3 regions of the Pantoea sp. LS15 genome follow, and region 3 is predicted to be linked to each of the others. Evidence: predicted binding sites of a transcription regulator. Region 3 holds the regulator's gene; each other region holds the start of a gene.
The links. The regulator Fur, encoded in region 3, represses iron uptake genes when iron is present. The targets are predictions, from matches to a motif close to ATAATAATGAGAACNACTATCAA.
Positions count from the first base shown of each region.

Region 1 (6,797 bases), on a different contig from region 3:
CGTGAAAGAAATTAAAAACAACGACGTTTATTTGACTTTAGATGATAAAAAAAGTGATGAATTTATCTTAAAGCAAAATCTCGAGGCACTGCGAACCACAAAAAATACCGAGATGACGCGTATTACACAAGACCTGGTATCGATCCCGGCCACACTGGTCCGTCTGAAATGGCAGAATCGCCGCGAAATTTATCCGCTACAGGTGAAAGAAGAAATTTACGGTGCGGTGATGAACGCCATCATTGAACAGCGGCCAGAACTGAAAGAGAAGCTTCTCGGACGTCTCGAGGCCAATTATCAGTACCTGCTTGCCAGAGAAATCGCCACCCTGCGTCTGACGCGCAAGCTGTCAGACGGTGAGTACCGTACCTCAAACGTCACCTGCGTTGCGCTTGATGAGGATGCGCTGGCAACTTCCCCTACCGCACCGACAGATAACAAAAAAACATAAACCGACAGACCAAAAAAAAAGCCGGCTTTCGCCAGCTTCTTTATCACTTCGAGGCCGCTTTCTCTTCGCCGACCAGTCCTATCTTCAGATAACCCGCCTGATGCAGTGTGTCCATTACCTTCATCATGGTTTCATAATCGACGGTTTTATCCGCACGGAAGAAAACCGTGGTGTCCTTCTTGCCGCCAGTGAGCTGATCCAGCGCCGGGATGACTGAGTCGGCCGTCACCGGGTCGTTCCCGAGGAACATGGATTTATCCGCTTTTACCGAGATATAGATTGGCTTCTCCGGGCGCGGCTGCGGCTGGCTGGAAGAAGCGGGTAGATTCACCTTCACATCCACCGTCGCCAGCGGCGCAGCCACCATGAAGATAATCAGCAGAACCAGCATAACGTCGATAAACGGCGTTACGTTGATTTCATGCATTTCGCCGTTATCGTCCAGATTTTCGTTCAGACGCATCGCCATAGCATCAACCTGCGCGCAGTTTAGATGCCGCATGCACCGGCTTAACCGAGCTGGCATTCAAATCAAGATCGCGACTTTGCAGCAACAGAACCTGCGCGGCAACATCACCGAGAGTAGCTTTGTAACTGCCAATCATACGCGCGAAGATGTTGTAGATAACCACAGCCGGGATTGCGGCAACCAGACCGATCGCCGTCGCCAGCAGCGCTTCCGCGATACCCGGCGCAACCACCGCAAGGTTGGTAGTTTGAGACTGCGCGATACCGATAAAGCTGTTCATGATGCCCCAGACCGTACCGAAAAGCCCGATGAAAGGAGAGATCGCACCGATCGTCGCCAGATAACCATTGCCACGGCCCATATGTCGACCAACAGCAGCAACACGACGCTCCAGACGGAAGCCGGTACGTTCTTTAATACCTTCGTTATCTTCACTGCCAGCGGAAAGTTCCAGCTCATTCTGAGCTTCATTAACTAACAGGGTGGTCAGGCTTTTTACGTGGAAGGATGAGGTCATATCTGAAGCCTGATCCAGAGAGCGGGCTTCAGCCAGTTGCTGTTGCTCCCGCTTAAGGCGACGCTTCTGTGCAAGCAGCTCAGCACTCTTGCTGAAGAAGATAGCCCAGGTGACAACGGACGCCAGAATCAGGCCGATCATCACAATCTTAACCACGATGTCAGCATGTTGATACATGCCCCAAACGGAGAGATCCGTCTGCATCAAATTATTACCCACTCTGTATCTCCAGGACGCAAATCACAAAATCTGAACGTAATAATATCAAAACGTCGTCGAATTGATAGTAGTTCTCATTAGTATTTACATGGTGCCGTAATTTTCGCTCACTTTCCTTGCGCTTACGCAGTAAAAATTTCTTATGCGGTTTTTTGCTAATATTTTCTGCTTATTCGATAAGCATCCGGGTGCAGTTTTTTACAATCGTGGTAGTCTGGACGTCCAGACGTATAAAAACAGGGTTAGCGAACATGACAAAGAAGCATCTTGATACCACGCTGGTACAGGCTGGACGCAGCAAGAAATACACTCAGGGATCGGTCAATAGCGTGATTCAACGAGCCTCCTCACTGGTATTTGATACCATTGAGGAGAAAAAAATCGCCACGCGTAACCGCGCAAAAGGCGGACTTTTTTATGGTCGTCGTGGCACGCTAACCCATTTTTCACTCCAGGAGGCCATGTGCGAACTGGAAGGCGGCGTGGGCTGTGCGCTGTTCCCGTGTGGGGCGGCAGCCGTCGCCAATACTATTCTGGCGTTTGTGGAACAAGGCGATCATATCCTGATGACCAACACCGCCTATGAACCCAGCCAGGACTTCTGCACCAAAATCCTCAGTAAGCTCGGCGTAACAACCGGTTGGTTCGACCCGCTGATCGGTGAAGGCATCGCTGAACTTATTCAGCCAAACACGCGCATTGTGTTCCTGGAATCTCCAGGGTCTATCACCATGGAAGTCCACGACGTCCCGGCAATCGTGAAAGCGGTTCGCAGCAAAGCGCCAGAGGCGATCATCATGATCGACAACACGTGGGCGGCTGGCGTGTTGTTTAAAGCACTGGAATTCGACATTGATATCTCGATTCAGGCGGCGACCAAATACCTGATTGGCCATTCTGACGGCATGATTGGCACTGCGGTATCCAATGCACGCTGCTGGGATCAACTGCGTGAAAATGCCTACCTGATGGGGCAAATGGTGGATGCGGACACCGCCTACATGACCAGCCGCGGGATCCGTACACTGGGTGTGCGCCTGCGTCAGCATCACGAAAGCAGCCTGAAAATAGCCGAATGGCTGGCGCAACACCCGCAGGTTGAACGCGTCAACCATCCTGCGTTACCGGGCAGCAAAGGCCATGAATACTGGCAACGTGACTTTACGGGGAGTAGCGGTTTGTTCTCATTCGTTCTTAAAAAACGGCTGGATAATGACGAACTGGCAAACTATCTGGATAATTTTACCCTCTTCAGCATGGCCTACTCCTGGGGCGGCTTTGAATCCCTGATCCTGCCTAACCAACCGGAGCAGATTGCGGCTTTACGTCCCGGCGGCGAAGTGGACTTCAGCGGAACTCTGATTCGACTGCATATCGGTTTAGAAAATGCAGACGATTTAATTGCGGATTTAACAGCAGGGTTTGAACGTATCGTGTAGAGTGCTGGCTGAAAATGTACTCCCTGGACGTTTTTGTGAACATTGCCACCAGAAAAGTCCGCATTAGTTGCGCCCGGGATCAAACCCGAAGCGCAAATAAAGGAGTACAATAGCTCTATATCTGCTGTTCCACAGGAAAGTCCATGGCTGTTATTCAAGATATTATCGCAGCGCTCTGGCAACACGATTTTGCCGCGCTGGCGGACCCTCACGTCTTAGGTATCGTCTATTTCGTGATGTTCGCGACTCTGTTTCTGGAAAATGGATTACTGCCAGCGTCATTTTTACCCGGTGACAGTTTGCTTTTACTTGCCGGGGCGTTAATCGGCAAAGGTGTCATGGACTTCACGCCAACGATGGTGATCCTCACTTCCGCAGCCAGTCTGGGTTGCTGGCTGAGCTATTTGCAGGGCCGCTGGCTTGGGAACACGCGCGTCGTGAAAAGCTGGCTGGCGCAGTTACCGCATAAATATCATCAACGTGCGACCTGCATGTTTGATCGGCACGGCCTGCTGGCACTGCTGGCCGGGCGTTTTTTGGCGTTTGTTCGCACGCTTCTGCCAACAATGGCAGGCATTTCTGGTCTGTCGAACCGCCGCTTCCAGTTCTTCAACTGGCTGAGCGCCCTGTTGTGGGTTGGTGTGGTCACGACGCTCGGCTACGCGCTGAATATGATCCCGTTCGTGAAACACCACGAAGATCAGGTGATGACCTTTCTGATGGTGCTGCCGATTTTCCTGCTGGTGGCAGGGCTGGTAGGGACCATTGCGGTAGTGATTAAGAAAAAGTACTGCAGTGCATAAACAAAAGCCGGGTGGCGCTACCGCTTACCCGGCCTACGCTTCCCCTTCACGCTCCCTGCATGGTTCTGATACGTGACGCATCTTCCCCCGGCGTGACGCCGAAGTAGCGCTTAAATTCCCGACTGAACTGCGATGCACTTTCATAGCCCACCCGCATCGCCGCCGCGCTGGCCTTCATACCATCGTGGATCATCAGCATCCGCGCCTTATGCAGACGGTAGGTTTTGAGGTATTGCAGCGGTGAAGTGCTGGTGACCGACTTAAAATTATGGTGAAACGCCGAGACACTCATATTCGCTTCTGCAGCGAGTTGGTCGACGCTCAGGTTTTCCGTGTACTGACTTTCAATACGTTTTAGCACGCGGCTTATCAGGCTGAAGTGGGTCTGTCGGCTCACCAGCGCAAGTAAGGCCCCCCCACCCGGCCCCAGCAGTACATGGTAGAGGATCTCGCGGATAATCTGCTTGCCGAGAATTCGTGCATCCAGCGGCCTTTCCATCACGTCCAGCAGACGCTCAATGGCACAGAGGATCTCTTCAGATAATGTCGCGGAGTTAATCCCGCTTGATGCCATTGATGGCTGGAAAAGCTCGTCTTCACCAATCTCCATCAGCAGCTCCTGCAACTGAAGAATATCGACATTGACGCGAATACCTGCCAGCGGAACGGCCTCTGTCGCGAAAGTTTCACATTCAAAGGGTAAAGGTACTGTCAGCAGCAGGTATTCATTTGTGTCGTAACGGAAAACACGTTCATTGATATAGCCAATTTTATGGCCTGAAAAGAGAAAAACGATGCCGGGCTGATACATGACCGGCGTACGCGTCCCGGGTTGGGTACCGTAGAGCAGGCGAATGTCCGGCAGCAAATTGCTGACACCATTTTCATTATCTATCAATCTCTTAATCTGCATTGTGAGCTGATGACAGATCGCTTCACGGTTCATGTTACGTTACTCCGGGTACGGTTTCCGACGTTGATAGTGTGCGTGCTTTTCCGCACTTTCTCCAGCGCTCTGTAGAAATGGGCAAGACATCGGCAGGAATGTGCATTGAGAGGATAGCCCCGGACAGCCACAATGTGCAGCATCAGGTAGCCTTCTGCGCCACCACGATTTTTCACCCACATAAGGGAACGAGCAATGAACAACTTTAATCTCCACACCCCAACCCGCATTCTGTTTGGTAAAGGCGCTATTGCCGAGTTGCGCGCACAGATCCCTGCTGACGCCCGCGTACTGATCACCTACGGTGGCGGCAGCGTGAAAAAAACCGGCGTGCTGGATCAGGTTTACAGTGCCCTGGAAGGTCTGGACGTGCGCGAATTCGGCGGCATTGAACCAAACCCGTCTTACGAAACGCTGATGAACGCAGTGAAAATCGCCCGCGAAGAGAACATCACCTTCCTGCTGGCCGTTGGCGGTGGCTCAGTGCTGGACGGAACCAAATTCATCGCCGCGGCGGCACATTACGCTGACGGTATCGACCCATGGCATATCCTGGAAACCCGTGGCAGCGACGTGAAAAGCGCTATCCCGATGGGCTCCGTACTGACTCTGCCAGCCACGGGCTCTGAATCCAACAAAGGTGCCGTGATCTCCCGCAAAACTACGGGTGATAAGCAGGCCTTTATGAACGAACATGTTCAGCCTGTTTTCGCCATCCTCGACCCGGTTTACACCTACACTCTGCCTGCACGTCAGGTGGCTAACGGAGTGGTCGACGCCTTTGTGCATACCGTGGAGCAGTACGTGACCTACCCGGTAGATGCCAAAATTCAGGATCGCTTCGCGGAAGGCATTCTACTGACGCTGGTTGAAGAAGGTCCGAAAGCGCTGAAAGAGCCAGAAAACTACGATGTTCGCGCCAATGTGATGTGGGCGGCAACGCAGGCGCTTAATGGCCTGATCGGTGCGGGTGTACCTCAGGACTGGGCAACCCATATGCTGGGCCACGAACTGACGGCAATGCACGGTCTGGATCACGCTCAGACGCTGGCCGTTGTTCTGCCTGCGCTGTGGAACGAAAAACGTGATACCAAACGCGCCAAACTGCTGCAGTACGCTGAGCGCGTGTGGAACATTACCGAAGGTTCTGACGATGCGCGTATTGATGCCGCCATCGAAGCGACCCGCAACTTCTTCGAAGGCCTGGGCGTGCCAACGCGTCTCTCTGGCTACGGCCTGGATGGCAGTTCTATCCCTGCCCTGCTGGCAAAACTGGAAGAACACGGTATGACCCATCTGGGCGAGCATGGCGACATCACGCTGGACGTGAGCCGTCGTATCTACGAAGCGGCACGCTAAGCGTTTTTGTCCTCCCGACTTTCGTTTTTTGACATTTCGTCCAGACTTAATGCACACCCCATCGTCGGAGAAACCCTCCGACGATGCGCACCTGAAGGAGGAAAAATGGCAAACCAAACCGTAATCAGGCTGAAGGACGGCAACGTGATGCCCCAACTGGGGCTCGGCGTATGGAAAGCCGGTAACGACGAGGTCGTCTCCGCCATTCATAAAGCCCTGGAAGTCGGCTACAGGTCGATTGATACCGCCGCTGCGTACAAAAACGAAGACGGTGTGGGTAAGGCACTGGCCAGCGCTGGCTTGCCCCGCGACGACCTTTTCATTACCACTAAGCTGTGGAACGACGATCAAAAGCGCCCCCGCGAAGCCCTGCAGGAAAGCCTGGACAAGCTCCGGCTCGAATACATCGATCTCTGGCTGATGCACTGGCCGGTTCCGGCTATCGACCATTATGTTGATGCCTGGAAAGGAATGATTGAGCTGCAAAAAGAGGGGCGGGTGAAAAGTATCGGTGTCTGTAATTTCCAGGTTCACCACCTGCAGCGCCTGATCGACGAGACAGGTATCGCTCCTGTCATCAATCAGATCGAGCTG
Region 1 is NZ_JAAVXA010000019.1:36,535-43,331, reverse strand. Features, by position in the region: gene HED65_RS20725 (cytoplasmic protein) at 2-451, shown strand; gene exbD (TonB system transport protein ExbD) at 495-920, opposite strand; gene exbB (tol-pal system-associated acyl-CoA thioesterase) at 925-1,656, opposite strand; gene metC (cystathionine beta-lyase) at 1,908-3,095, shown strand; gene yghB (DedA family general envelope maintenance protein YghB) at 3,239-3,898, shown strand; gene HED65_RS20700 (AraC family transcriptional regulator) at 3,945-4,844, opposite strand; gene yqhD (alcohol dehydrogenase) at 5,040-6,203, shown strand; gene dkgA (2,5-didehydrogluconate reductase DkgA) at 6,309-6,797, shown strand, end outside.
Region 1: the regulator Fur is predicted to act here: its motif matches at 1,718-1,740, upstream of exbB (tol-pal system-associated acyl-CoA thioesterase).

Region 2 (6,797 bases), on a different contig from region 3:
TCGCCGCGCAAGCGGGAAGCTATGTCAGTCATTTCTTGCGTGACTCCTGAACTAACAAGACGATGAGGTAAATCCCGCCGAGGCTGACGGTCACGACACCCACCGGAAGTTGATAAGGCATAAACAGCTGTTGGGCGCAGAGATCGGCGGCCAGCAATAACAATGCTCCACACAGCGCCGCCTGGGTTAAGCCCCAGCGCGCAGTGCCACTAAGACGCCGGGCAATATGCGGGGCCACCAGGGCGATAAAGGAGATTGGCCCGGCAATCGCCGCCGCCGCAGCGGTCAGCAAGACGGCGATCAGCATCAGCATCAGGCGCGAACGTTCAACACTCACACCCAGCGCACAGGCACTGTCATCGCCCATCTCCAGCAGGCGCATGCGGCGCACCAGCAGCAGAGCACCGATAAACATCAATATAATCAGCGGCGCTGCAGGCCACGTTTTGCCCCATGTCAGGCCATTCAGGGAGCCGGCGTACCACAGTCCCGCAGACAGCGCGGTTTCCAGTGACGCCTGCAACAACAGCCAGGTATTAAACGCCATCAGCATTGCACGTACGCCGATGCCGATGATGATCAGACGAAAGGTATCGATACCGTTACGCCAGGCAAGCGCCCAGATAATCAGCGAGGTCAGAATGCCGCCGGCCATGGCGGTAAAGGTAATGGCCGTCAGATGCTGACCAAACAGCACCATTGCCACCAGCACGCCGCTCCAGGCACCGGTATTGAGGCCCATCACGTCCGGGCTGCCGAGCGGGTTGCGCATCAGTGACTGGAAAATCGCGCCGCTAATACCTAGTGCAGCACCCACCAGAATGGCCATCGCCACGCGCGGCAGGCGCCATTCCGTTACTACCAGCGTGACATTGCGCGGTGCGCTGCCAGTTAGCGCATCAAAGACCTGGCTGAAATCAAGCAATATCGCACCGCTGCGCAGGCTCCAGACTGACAGTATCAAAATGGTGATAACCAGCAGGGAGAGGCAGGTTACTAAACGACGGGATGGGGCCATCATGCGCCACCTCCGCGTTTACGTCGCACCAGGAAGATCAGCACTGGCGCGCCGATAAAGGCGCTGACTACTGAGACGCGCAGCTCGCCGGGTACCAGCAAACGTCCCAGGATATCGGCAAACAGCAGCAGGGCAGGCGTTGCAAGAAGCGTGACCGGCAGTGACCAGCGGTGATCTGCCCCCACCAGCCAGCGTGCCATATGCGGCATCATCAGGCCGATAAAGGCGATCGGGCCGACTACCGCCGTTGCACTGCCGCACAGGACGGTAATGGCAAGAAGACCAATAAGTTGGGTACGTGCAACCCGGTTACCAAGCGCAGTGGCGGTATCGCTGCCCAGACTCAGGCTATTCAGCGCCCGGCTTAAAAACAGCGCGACGGCGGCAGCGATGATCACCGGGAGCACCACCACCTTTAAGGTTTCCAGCGTACGGATATCCAGCGAACCGGCCTGCCAGAAGCGCAACTGGTCGTAAACGTCCGGGTTGAGCAGGGCGATGCCGTTGGATAACCCTTCCAGCACCGCGGCGAGCGCGACACCCGCAAGGGTCAGACGTACCGGGCTGAGTTGCCCGCCGCCCTGGCTGCCGGTAAAGGCCACGACCAGCGAGGCCACCAGTGCGCCGCAAAAGGCCATCACCAGCTGTTCAGACGCTGACGTTAACCCGAACATGGCCGCGCCGAGCACAATGGCAAAACTGGCGCCGCTGTTAACGCCCAGAATACCGGGGTCGGCCAGCGGGTTACGGGTGAGGGTTTGCATCAGAGCACCCGCGAGACCCAGCGCGCCACCGGCCAGGAGCCCGGCAAGGGTACGGGGAAAGCGGGCATCGAGCACGATGGTGCAGTCGGCACTTTGGCAGGTGCCGGAAAGCGCGTCGACAATAACAGATGCGGGTAGCGGTTTCGCGCCGACCAGCAGGCTGAGTGCAATCGCAAGGATCAACAGCAGCAATAAAACGGGCACGACAATGGCGCGCACCGAAGAGGAGGAAAACGACATAGCAACATCCATGATTTGATAATGATAGTGATTATCGTTATCTATCTTATTTGGCTATGTTAGCATGTGCACCCATTGAATGGGTAGAATTACACTCAAGGCTTTGTCATGAATCAAAAATCCTGGCTGCTCAACCTCAGCCTGCTTAAAACACACCCGGCATATCGGGCAGTTTTTATCGCCCGCTTTATTTCTATTTTATCTCTCGGCCTGCTCGGCGTTGCCGTGCCGGTACAGATCCAGACCATGACACACTCCAGCTGGCTGGTGGGGTTATCCGTCACCTTAACCGGCGGGGCGATGTTTATTGGCCTGATGGTGGGAGGTGTACTGGCAGACCGCTACGAGCGTAAAAAACTGATCCTGCTGGCGCGCGGTACCTGCGGCGTGGGGTTTATTGGCTTGTGTCTGAACGCCATGCTGCCGGAGCCGTCGCTTGTGGCAATTTACGCCCTCGGGTTGTGGGACGGCTTTTTTGCCTCGCTAGGGGTAACGGCACTGCTGGCTGCCACCCCCGCGCTGGTGGGGCGTGAAAACCTGATGCAGGCGGGAGCCATTACCATGCTGACCGTGCGTCTGGGTTCGGTGATTTCGCCGATGGTCGGCGGTCTGCTGCTGGCGACCGGCAACGTGGCGTGGAACTATGGCCTGGCGGCAGCGGGAACCTTCATCACCACGCTGACGTTGCTGCGCCTGCCGCTGCTGCCACCTCCGTCGCAGCCGCGTGAACATCCACTGAAATCTCTGATGGCCGCTATTCGTTTCCTGTTCAGCAACCCGCTGATTGGCGGGATTGCGCTGCTCGGCGGCCTGCTGACGATGGCCAGCGCCGTGCGCGTGCTGTACCCGGCACTGGCGGGAGAGTGGCAGATGAGCGCCTCGGAGATTGGCATTCTCTACGCCGCCATTCCGCTTGGTGCGGCGTGTGGCGCGCTGACCAGTGGTAATCTGGCACAGAGTGTACGCCCGGGGCTGATTATGCTGCTTGCCACGCTGGCCTCGTTTATCGCCATTGGTTTCTTCAGCCTGATGCCGGTGTGGGCGTTGGGCGTGATTTGTCTGGTGCTCTTCGGCTGGTTGAGTGCTATCAGTTCGCTGCTGCAATATACCCTGATTCAGACCCAGACACCGGAAGGGATGCTGGGGCGAATTAATGGCCTGTGGACGGCACAGAACGTAACGGGGGATGCAATTGGTGCGGCGATCCTTGGTGGGCTGGGGGCAATGATGACCCCGGTGGCGTCGGCGAGCAGCAGCGGGTTTGCCTTAGCGATACTTGGCGCGATTTTGCTGGTGGTATTGGTGGAGTTGCGGCGGTTCAGGCAGGAGGTTGTGTTAAACGACGGTGCGGCGTGATGCCCTCACCCCAGCCCTCTCCCACAGGGAGAGGGAGGGTTAATGCCTACTTAAACATTGTATTCAGTCTGTCTAAAACCAACATCGCACTGTAATAATCCAGGCGGAACGTCTCTGTGCCCAGTGCCCAGACGCGTTTGTTCTCCACCGCAGGCAGATGCGCCAGCAGCGGATTGGCGTAAATCGCGTCGACATCTTTCTGGTCACCGGCAAACACAAACAACCCTTCGCCGTTCAGCCCCGTTGCCAGGTTTTCGCCGCCCAACTGGATGATGTCGTGGCGTTTACCCTGGCTTTTTGATGTGTGCAATCCGGTGGGCAATTCCGCCAGCGTAAAGCCAAGCTGGTGCAGCAGCTTGCCCTGCGCGGATTCAGCGGTCCAGAGGTTGGCGCTGTGTGCGGCGGCAGTGTAGACGATGGCATTCACTGGCTGTGGTGGCCGTTTCATCTGCTGTTTCACCTGGGTGAGCTTTTTATCGAACGCCGCGATGCGCTCTGCGGCCTGCTTTTCCTGCCCGGTGATGGTGCCCAACTGCGTCAGCAGTTCCTGCCAGCTTTTATCGTCGTAATTGATCACCAGCGTCGGGGCAATGGCGGAGAGTTGGTCGTAGAGCGCCAGCGCAGAATCCCCGCCGGTGGCGCTGATCAAAATCAGATCCGGCATTTGCGCGGCGACCGCTTCGGCGCTGGGTTCGCCAATGTAAAGACGCGCAACGTTGCGCTGTTTCGCGATATCTCCCCACTGACGTAAAAAGCCCTGTGCATCCGCCACGCGGTTGTTGGGCGTGGTGGCGCCACTGGCAACCACCGGTGCGTCAATCGCCAGCAGGGAACCCGTTAACGTCACGCTGGTGGAGACAATACGCGCCGGTTTGCTCTCCAGGGTATGCACGCCACGACTGTCGGTGACCTGCCGCGGCCAGTCTGCGGCGGTGGCTGAGGTTAGTCCTAAAACAAAAAGTCCTGTTAAAAAAAGGGCATTGCGGCAAACGGCAGGGAATTTCACTGAGCGACATCCTGTTTTTGTTGAAGATAATGCTTCTCATTTTCATGGTTGTAAGAAAGGGATGCAAGCGTTTGTCGCACAAGTATTTACCCGATGGTTGACAGCGGAGCGCTGTGGGATTAGGTTAGCCGACGAAAACATAAATGATAATCATTATTGCTTCTTTTATCATTTCAGGAGGATGATATGGATACGTCCCTGGCTGAGGAAGTTCAGCACACCGCGACCACGCTGCAATCAGACAGCTTTTTCTTTATGTCGCCTTACCGCAGTTTTACCACGTCCGGCTGTTTTGCCCGCTTCTCTGAACCTGCCGTCGGTGGTGATGACCTGACTGGCCACTTCCAGCAAAAATTAGCGCAGGCCTTCCGGGATGCAAAAGCCAGCGGTATCGCGCATCCGGTGATGGTAGGGGCTATTCCGTTCGATACCCGCAAACGGTCGTCACTGTTTATTCCACAACGCTGGCAGACATTTTCCCGTCCTGCACGTCAGCAATCCGCTCCCTATTTTTCCGGCTCGCAGGCGCTGAAGGTGGAGCAACGCATCGAAATTCCCCCGCAGCCTGTTTTTGAAGAGATGGTCGCCCGTGCCGCCGCACTTACTGCCACGCCTCAGGTGAACAAAGTGGTGCTATCGCGCCTGATTGATATCGCGACCGACAAGCCTCTGAATAGCGGTGCTCTGATGGAGCGTCTTATCGCCCAGAACCCGGCCAGTTTTAACTTCCATGTGCCGCTGGAAGAGGGGGACGTGCTGCTGGGAGCAAGCCCGGAACTGCTGTTACGAAAAGAGGGGACTCATTTTAGCTCGCTCCCGCTGGCAGGCTCTGCACGTCGTCAGCCCGATGATGTGCTTGACCGCGAGGCGGGCAATAAATTGCTGGCTTCTGAGAAGGACCGCCACGAGCACGACCTGGTAACTCAGGCGATGAAATCTACTCTGGCGCCGCGCAGCCACCATCTCAGCATGCCTGATTCTCCGCAGCTGATCACGACACCCACGCTGTGGCATCTGGCGACGCCGGTGGAAGGTGACGCGCGAGAAAACGAAAACGCCCTGAGCCTGGCCTGCCTGTTGCACCCGACCCCAGCACTGAGCGGGTTCCCGCATCAGGCGGCAAAAGAACTGATTGCCGAACTGGAGCCGTTTGATCGTGAACTGTTCGGCGGCATTGTCGGCTGGTGCGACAGCGAAGGTAACGGTGAGTGGGTGGTGACCATCCGCTGCGCGCGTCTGCATGAGAAGTCTGTTCGCCTGTTTGCCGGGGCGGGCATTGTGCCTGCCTCCTCCCCGGTGGGTGAGTGGCGCGAAACCGGTGTGAAACTCTCCACCATGCTCAACGTTTTTGGTTTGCACTAAGGAATACTCATGATCATTCCCTTTACTCGCTGGCCCGAGGAATTTGCCCGGCGCTACCGTGAAAAAGGCTACTGGCAGGATCTGCCCCTGACCCACATTCTGACGGATCATGCGGATAGCGACGCGGTGGCGATCATCGACGGCGAGCGTCGCATAAGTTACCGCGCGTTTAATCAGGCGGTGAACAATCTGGCGTCGGCTTTACAGGCACAGGGACTGCATCGCGGCGAAACGGCACTGGTTCAACTCGGTAACGTGGCCGAATTCTACATCACCTTTTTCGCGCTGCTGCAAATCGGCGTGGCTCCGGTTAACGCGCTCTTCAGCCATCAGCGCAGTGAGCTAAATGCCTATGCCACGCAAATTAAACCCGCTGTACTGATCGCCGATCGCGACCATGCGCTTTTTACGGGCGATGCGTTCCTCAATACTTTTACTGATGAACACCGCTCAGTGCGCGTCGTGCTGCTGCGTGGCGATAAAGGGGAACATGCACTGGAAACGGCGATTGCACGTCCCGTGGACAATTTTATTGCGAACCCGACACCCGCTGATGAAGTGGCCTTCTTCCAGCTCTCCGGCGGCAGCACCGGTACGCCGAAGCTGATCCCGCGCACGCACAACGATTACGACTACAGCATCCGTCGTAGCAACGAGATCTGCGGCATTACCGCTGAAACCCGTTACCTGAACGCGCTGCCTGCGGCACATAACTACGCCATGAGTTCGCCGGGATCGTTAGGCGTCTTCACGGCAGGTGGCTGTGTGGTGCTGGCGAATGATCCGAGCGCTACGCTGTGCTTCCCGCTGATTGAACAGCATCAGATTACTGTCACCTCGCTGGTGCCACCGGCGGTCAGTCTCTGGCTACAGGCGATTGCCGAAGGAACCGGAAACACTCAACTGAAATCACTCACGCTGTTGCAGGTGGGGGGCGCTCGGTTGTCCGCTACGCTCGCTGCGCGTATTCCGGCTGAGATTGGTTGCCAGCTTCAGCAGGTGTTTGGCATGGCAGAAGGGCTGGTGAACTACACCGCCCTCGACGATTCCC
Region 2 is NZ_JAAVXA010000003.1:324,030-330,826, forward strand. Features, by position in the region: gene fepC (iron-enterobactin ABC transporter ATP-binding protein) at 1-32, opposite strand, end outside; gene fepG (iron-enterobactin ABC transporter permease) at 29-1,021, opposite strand; gene fepD (Fe(3+)-siderophore ABC transporter permease) at 1,018-2,022, opposite strand; gene entS (enterobactin transporter EntS) at 2,131-3,378, shown strand; gene fepB (Fe2+-enterobactin ABC transporter substrate-binding protein) at 3,425-4,384, opposite strand; gene entC (isochorismate synthase EntC) at 4,571-5,746, shown strand; gene entE ((2,3-dihydroxybenzoyl)adenylate synthase EntE) at 5,759-6,797, shown strand, end outside.
Region 2: the regulator Fur is predicted to act here: its motif matches at 2,038-2,060, upstream of fepD (Fe(3+)-siderophore ABC transporter permease).

Region 3 (6,797 bases):
ATACCATGACGGTCGTAATCCGGGTCGTTGGCAAATGCCAGATCAAATTTGTCGCGCAGCGCCAGCAGACCCGCCATTGCACATTCTGAGGAGCAGTCCATACGGATTGCACCGTCTTTATCCAGATGCATAAAGCGGAAGGTCTGATCGACGTGATCGTTCACGATGGTCAGATCCAACTTGTAATGCTCAGCAATGCGTTTCCAGTACTCAATACCGGAGCCACCGAGCGGATCCACACCCAGTTTCAGACCGGCTTTCTGAATCGCCGCCATGTCGACGATATCCGCCAGCCCTTCAATAAACGGCTGCACCAGATCCTGCTCTTTCACATGACCTGATGCCATCGCAGCATCCAGAGAAATACGTTTCACACCTTTCAGGCCATCGGCTAACAAGGCGTTAGCACGATCTTCCACCACTTTGGTGACGTTAGTATCAGCCGGGCCGCCATTAGGCGGGTTGTATTTGATACCACCGTCTTCCGGCGGGTTATGGGATGGCGTGATAACGATCCCGTCAGCCAGCGCGCCCCCTTTCTTGTTGTGCACAAGAATGGCGTTAGACACCGCAGGCGTTGGCGTGAATCCGTTATTCTCCTGAATAATCACATCAACGCCGTTGGCGGCCAGCACTTCCAGAACAGAAATGAATGCCGGCTCAGACAAAGCATGGGTATCTTTTCCCACATAGCATGGACCGGTAACGCCATTTTTGGCGCGCTCTTCCGCAATGGCCTGAGCAATGGCCAGAATGTGCGGTTCGTTAAAGCTATGGCGCGCCGCGCTACCGCGGTGACCAGATGTACCAAACTTCACGGCGTGTTCTGCATTGCCCACAACCGGCTTCAGAACGTAATACTGCGCGGTCAGCTGAGCGACATTAATCAAATCGCTTTGTTGTGCAGGTTGGCCTGCACGGCTGTGATTTGCCATTACCGGGTCCTTCTGATGCAAGGGTTAAATTGTACCGCAAACCTTTTCAATCAATTCCGCCGGGAACTGCATAGACTGCATGATGTGTTCAATCATGCTGCACTTGCGGCCCGTATTGGTATTGGTGATCACCCAGTACGGAGTGCCAGGGACATGTTTGGGTTTGGTTTGGTTGCCATTTTGCAGCAGCGTCTGCTCGTCACCCGCGAAATAGACGCGAGTACGACCGTGCAGCGACTCGGTCGCTTCAGCAAACGCTTTGTTATCCAGTGAGTAGAGTGTAGACAGCACCAGCATAAAGCGGTTAACCGCCTTTTTTTGCTCCGCATATTCATCGGACAGCAGCAGCTCGCGCATCGCCCGCACTTTATCTTTTGCCGGTGTCACGGCAGGTTTTACTTGTGCAACAACGCTCGGCTGAGACACGACATCTTTGGTAACTGGGGTGACAGGCTGTGAAACGGCGGAAATTTTAAGCATACGCCGTAAAATGTCGGACGCACTCTCCCCGATATGCCGCGTCTGGCTGGCAATATACTGATAGAGTTCGTCATCAACTTCGATTGTTTTCATCTTAATCCAGTGCGATATCTTATCTGAATACAAGTCATTGGGATTATAAGGTCAAATCCCAACAGCGGATAGCGTCAAACCAGGTTGGCGGCAAAAGTCAGATTAAACTGGAACCTTGCAGCCGGGCGGCAGAATGGTCAACATGATACCCTAACCTGACATACGTAAAAAAAGAACTTTGCCATGAAATTGAATACCCGAGCGCAAACTGCACAATCGCCGAACAATAATTCTCCCATCGTACTGGTTCACGGACTTTTTGGCAGCCTGGATAACCTGGGCGTCCTGGCGCGCGATCTGGTTAGCGATCACGACATTTTGCAAGTCGACATGCGCAATCACGGCCTTTCAGAGCGCTCAGAAGAGATGACCTACGCGGCAATGGCGCAGGATCTGCTGGATACGCTGGATGCCAACAACCTGCAAAAAGTAACCCTCATCGGGCATTCAATGGGCGGTAAAGCGGTGATGGCCCTGACGGCGCTGGCACCTGAGAGAATTCAGGGTCTGGTGGTGATCGATGTTGCTCCGGTGGATTACGACGTTCGCCGCCATGACGAAATTTTCGCGGCGATCAACGCGGTAACAGCGGCTGGTGCCGCAACGCGTCAACAAGCGGCTGCCGTCATGCGTGAGCATCTTGATGAAGAAGGTGTCGTGCAGTTCCTGCTGAAGTCATTTGTTGACGGACAATGGCGTTTTAACGTGCCAGTGCTCTGGGAGCAGTACAACAATATCGTAGGCTGGGAAACGGTACCTACCTGGCCACACTCTACCCTCTTTATTCGTGGCGGCAACTCGCCTTACGTCACCGACGCGTACCGCGACGCATTGCTGGCACAATTCCCGCAGGCTCGTGCCCATGTCATCGCCGGGGCTGGACACTGGGTTCACGCGGAAAAACCTGACGCCGTATTGCGCGCCATTCGCCGCTATCTTGCTGATACTGCAAATTGATTAAAAAGAGAGCGACTGGAAGGCTGCAGGCTTCCAGTCGTTGGCGTGCCGTTTTTGGTGATGTATGATGGCGCGCTTATCGCCCGGGCATTAGCAGGGCGGCTTGTTTCCCCCGAAGTCTCAGAATCATGGCCAAAGAACAAACGGACCGTACGACACTAGATCTGTTCGCGAATGAGCGTCGCCCGGGACGACCGAAAACGAATCCGCTTTCGCGCGATGAACAGCTGCGTATCAATAAACGCAATCAGCTTAAACGCGATAAAAATCGTGGGCTTAAGCGTGTCGAACTGAAGCTCAACGCCGACGCCGTCGATGCGCTTAACGAGCTGGCTGAGGCGCGTAATATCAGCCGCAGCGAGCTCATTGAAGAGATGTTGATCGCTCAACTTGAGACATTGCGCAGCCAGGCATAAGTCTGAAAATCCCCTTTATCACCTTTTTCATGTAGCACAGAGTGCAGTCCTGCGCGATAGCTGTTTCCGCAGGGTTGCCAGTTCTGCTATTATTGCCCTTATCCGTGGCCGAATTGCGCCACCATACTATTAAGTTTCAAGAGGTTATTTTACTCATGGCAATCATCGGCATTTTCTTCGGCAGTGATACCGGCAATACCGAAAACATCGCAAAAAACATTCAAAAACAGCTCGGTAAAGACGTTGCTGATGTGCATGACATCGCCAAGAGCAGCAAAGAAGATCTCGAAGGCTATGACATTCTGCTGCTGGGTATTCCAACCTGGTACTACGGTGAAGCCCAGTGCGACTGGGATGATTTCTTCCCGACGCTGGAAGAAGTTGATTTCAACGGCAAGCTGGTTGCCCTGTTTGGCTGTGGCGATCAGGAAGACTACGCGGAATATTTCTGTGATGCGCTGGGTACCATCCGCGACATCATTGAGCCAAATGGTGCGGTTATCGTCGGCCACTGGCCAACGGCGGGCTACCACTTTGAAGCCTCTAAAGGCCTGGCTGATGATGATCATTTCGTGGGTCTGGCCATCGACGAAGACCGCCAGCCAGAACTGACCGCAGAACGCGTTGAGAAATGGGTTAAGCAGATCCGTGAAGAACTGCACCTGGATGATATTCTTAACGCTTGATTTTTATCGTGGCGCAACTGCGGTTGCGCCCGAGCCTCAGGTCGTACCGATTAAATTAATTGCTACAATCTTTTAACTTTTTCGCCCAGACCTGTACAATGTCTCCCTGATAAAATGTGGTTTCTATTGAGCAAGTTTGTCGGTGATACCCCATTTTTATAAGCATATTTTGCCTGAGACTTGCTGTTTTCATTTAGACATGGCAGTTCTATAATGAGACGCATTATCCAAGGTGCATTTTCTGTCACTTCCTACAGAAGTGATTCGTTTAGCAACAGGACAGATTCCGCATGACTGACAACAATACCGCATTAAAGAAGGCTGGCCTGAAAGTTACGCTTCCTCGGTTAAAAATCCTTGAAGTGCTTCAGGGTCCAGACAATCACCATGTCAGTGCGGAAGACCTTTATAAACGCCTTATTGACATGGGTGAAGAAATTGGGCTCGCTACCGTCTATCGCGTGCTGAACCAGTTTGATGACGCGGGCATTGTTACCCGTCATAATTTCGAAGGCGGTAAATCTGTATTCGAACTGACCCAGCAACAGCACCACGATCACCTGATCTGCCTCGACTGTGGCAAGGTCATTGAATTTAGCGATGACTCCATCGAAGCGCGTCAGCGTGAAATTGCGGCTCGTCATGGCATCCGCCTGACCAACCACAGCCTGTACCTGTATGGTCACTGTGCTGAAGGTGATTGCCGCGAAGACGATCACGCGCACGACGCTAAATAACTCAAGCTTTCATACTCTGAGCCAGCCGCAAGGTTGGCTTTTTTTTGCCTGCTATTTGACGCAAAAAAGCCCGGTAGCGTTGTGCTACCGGGCATGATGACAGCAAATTATTTGCTGTTGTTACTGCGGATCTCTTTCCAGATCTGGTCGCAACGCTTCGCCACTTCCTGATCGTTTCCGGTTTTACGTGCCTGAATACAGGCCTGGTAATCCATCACGCGAACGTTTTCCTGTGTGGCGAACTGCTCATGTGCCTTCTCTTTCTTCAGCACATTCAGCACACTCTGACAGGCTTCGATCTTCTCCGGTGAACCTTCCGCCGTGTTGATGCAGGCGCTATACGCCTCTTTAAGACGCGAGTCCTCTTTCGGTGCCTGCTCCTGCGCACACCCCACCAGCCCCGCAGCCAGCAACGCGACGATTACGATATTTTTCATCATGTTCAGTCTCCATTAGAAGATGGTGAATGGAGCGATAACCATGAATTTCACGTCACGCTCATCCTGGAAGATGTTGCCGTAACCACCCGCATAGCTTGGAATGTCGGAGTGATTGTCATACTGGGTGAAGTGCAGTTTGAACATCGTGCCTTTGGCGCGGCCGTCCTGCAGGGTATAGATGGCATCCAGGCTGTAAGAAGACTCTTTCAGGCGATAGTTTGGATCGTAGTAAGCATCCGGTGTGGCCATATCTGCAGGTTTTGCATCCCAGGCATAAGCGTACGATGCACCCACCGCCCAGCCAGGCAGATTCCAGTTTTTCAGGTCATACATTGCACCGAAGAACACCGCTTTTTCGCCGTCGGCGTTGAAGTCAGAGCGGTTATCCCACCAGATATCAAGACGACCGTTAGACGATGCATAGGTTGGGGTCATACGCTGCAGGAAGTACCCCTGCTGCCCTTCTGCCTTCACCCATGTTCCTTCCAGGCGCAAATCGACCTGACCGACTTTGTAGCCGAAGGTGAGAGCCTGCAACCACGCGGTGCCGTCATAGATATCATTGACGCCACCATTACTGACTTTGTCGCGCGTACCGTAGAACTGGTAGCTGGTGCTCAGCGGGCTACCCGCGATATCAAATTTATAGCTGGCCTTGGCAAAGTACTGATCGATGTAACCTTGAGCCTGGCCGAATGCCGCCTCAAGTACCAGGTCGTTTTTAAAGTCGTATTTAGCACCCAGTGAATGGAGATAATCTACTTTGGTTTTCTTATCGTTCTGGTAGAACTTGTCCATTTCAATGTGCCATGGTGCTTTGTACTCGTTGGTCCACATATAGGAGAAGCTCAACGCACCTGCATCACCGTAATCAAAGTTGGCACCCGCTTCCGCCCCCTGGTAAGTACCCGGCATAAAGCTCCAGTGTGGTGCTAACAATGTCTGACCGGTTGGCTGAATATAACCACCGCGCGCCCATACCGGGCCGTATTTGAATTTCGCTGCTGCCTTATACAGGCTGATACCGCTTTTATCTCCTGACCAGTCTTCTTTATAGGCTTTATTACTGGAGGAGAATGCGATTTCGTTCGGGTGGGCACTGTCGCCGTTTTCTGCCATTTCAATTGCCGTGAATGCAGCAATATCCAGACCAAACATATCGGCAGCATAACCAGACTGGAAATCCAGATTGGCGTTCCAGGTGGAGTGAGAAAGGTTGGTTTTGTATTTATCTTCAGTGACGTCTTTACGATCACGCTCACGCTGCCAGTAGTAGATCCCCCCTGTTAGGGTTGAGTCATCAATAAAACCTGCTGCCTTCGCCTCTGGTGCAATCACCAGACCCGACATTGCTGTCACACCGGCAATAGCCAGCGCCAGCGCACTACGTTTGCCACTGAACGTACGCATAGATTATTCCTCTTTGACGAATTAAAACGCCTTAAACGGCGAAAAATATAAAAGACCTAATGGTCAGGGGTAGTTAGAAATACCCTCGAATTAACTACCGCCTTTAGGTTATTTTTCGCGACGCGAATTATCAATGCTTTTCAGCGAGCAAAAGTCAGGATTATGACGAAGTGCACATAATTGGTAGTGATTTGTAACATCTGTGCCAATGCGAGGATTTACAGGGAATAACGCGTATTTTGAGGCTGCGTCGACCGTTTATTCTGTGTATTTTTTGTCCTTAAGGCTATTCGTAAATATTGAAACTTTTTTTGAGTAAAATAAGTAGCACCTCATTGACCTGAATTTCGCACATACTTTATTTGAGCTGCGCGTTAATGGCCTGATCGTTAAATAAAAAAACGCCGCTTATCGCGGCGTTTGTCTCTCATTGACCAGAATGGCAATATTATTCGCCGATCTTAGCCCAGGTGTCACGCAGACCAACAGTACGGTTAAACACCGGTTTTTCCGCCGTGCTGTAACGGCTATCCAGGCAGAAATAACCTTCGCGTTCGAACTGGAACGCTTTACCCGCTTCAGCCGCTTTTAAAGACGGCTCGGCATAACCCTGTTTAATCACCAGAGATTCCGGGTTGATCGT
Region 3 is NZ_JAAVXA010000021.1:22,680-29,476, reverse strand. Features, by position in the region: gene pgm (phosphoglucomutase (alpha-D-glucose-1,6-bisphosphate-dependent)) at 1-935, opposite strand, end outside; gene seqA (replication initiation negative regulator SeqA) at 960-1,508, opposite strand; gene ybfF (esterase) at 1,692-2,465, shown strand; gene ybfE (LexA regulated protein) at 2,594-2,881, shown strand; gene fldA (flavodoxin FldA) at 3,037-3,567, shown strand; gene fur (ferric iron uptake transcriptional regulator) at 3,858-4,304, shown strand; gene chiQ (ChiQ/YbfN family lipoprotein) at 4,412-4,741, opposite strand; gene chiP (chitoporin ChiP) at 4,757-6,154, opposite strand; gene glnS (glutamine--tRNA ligase) at 6,603-6,797, opposite strand, start outside.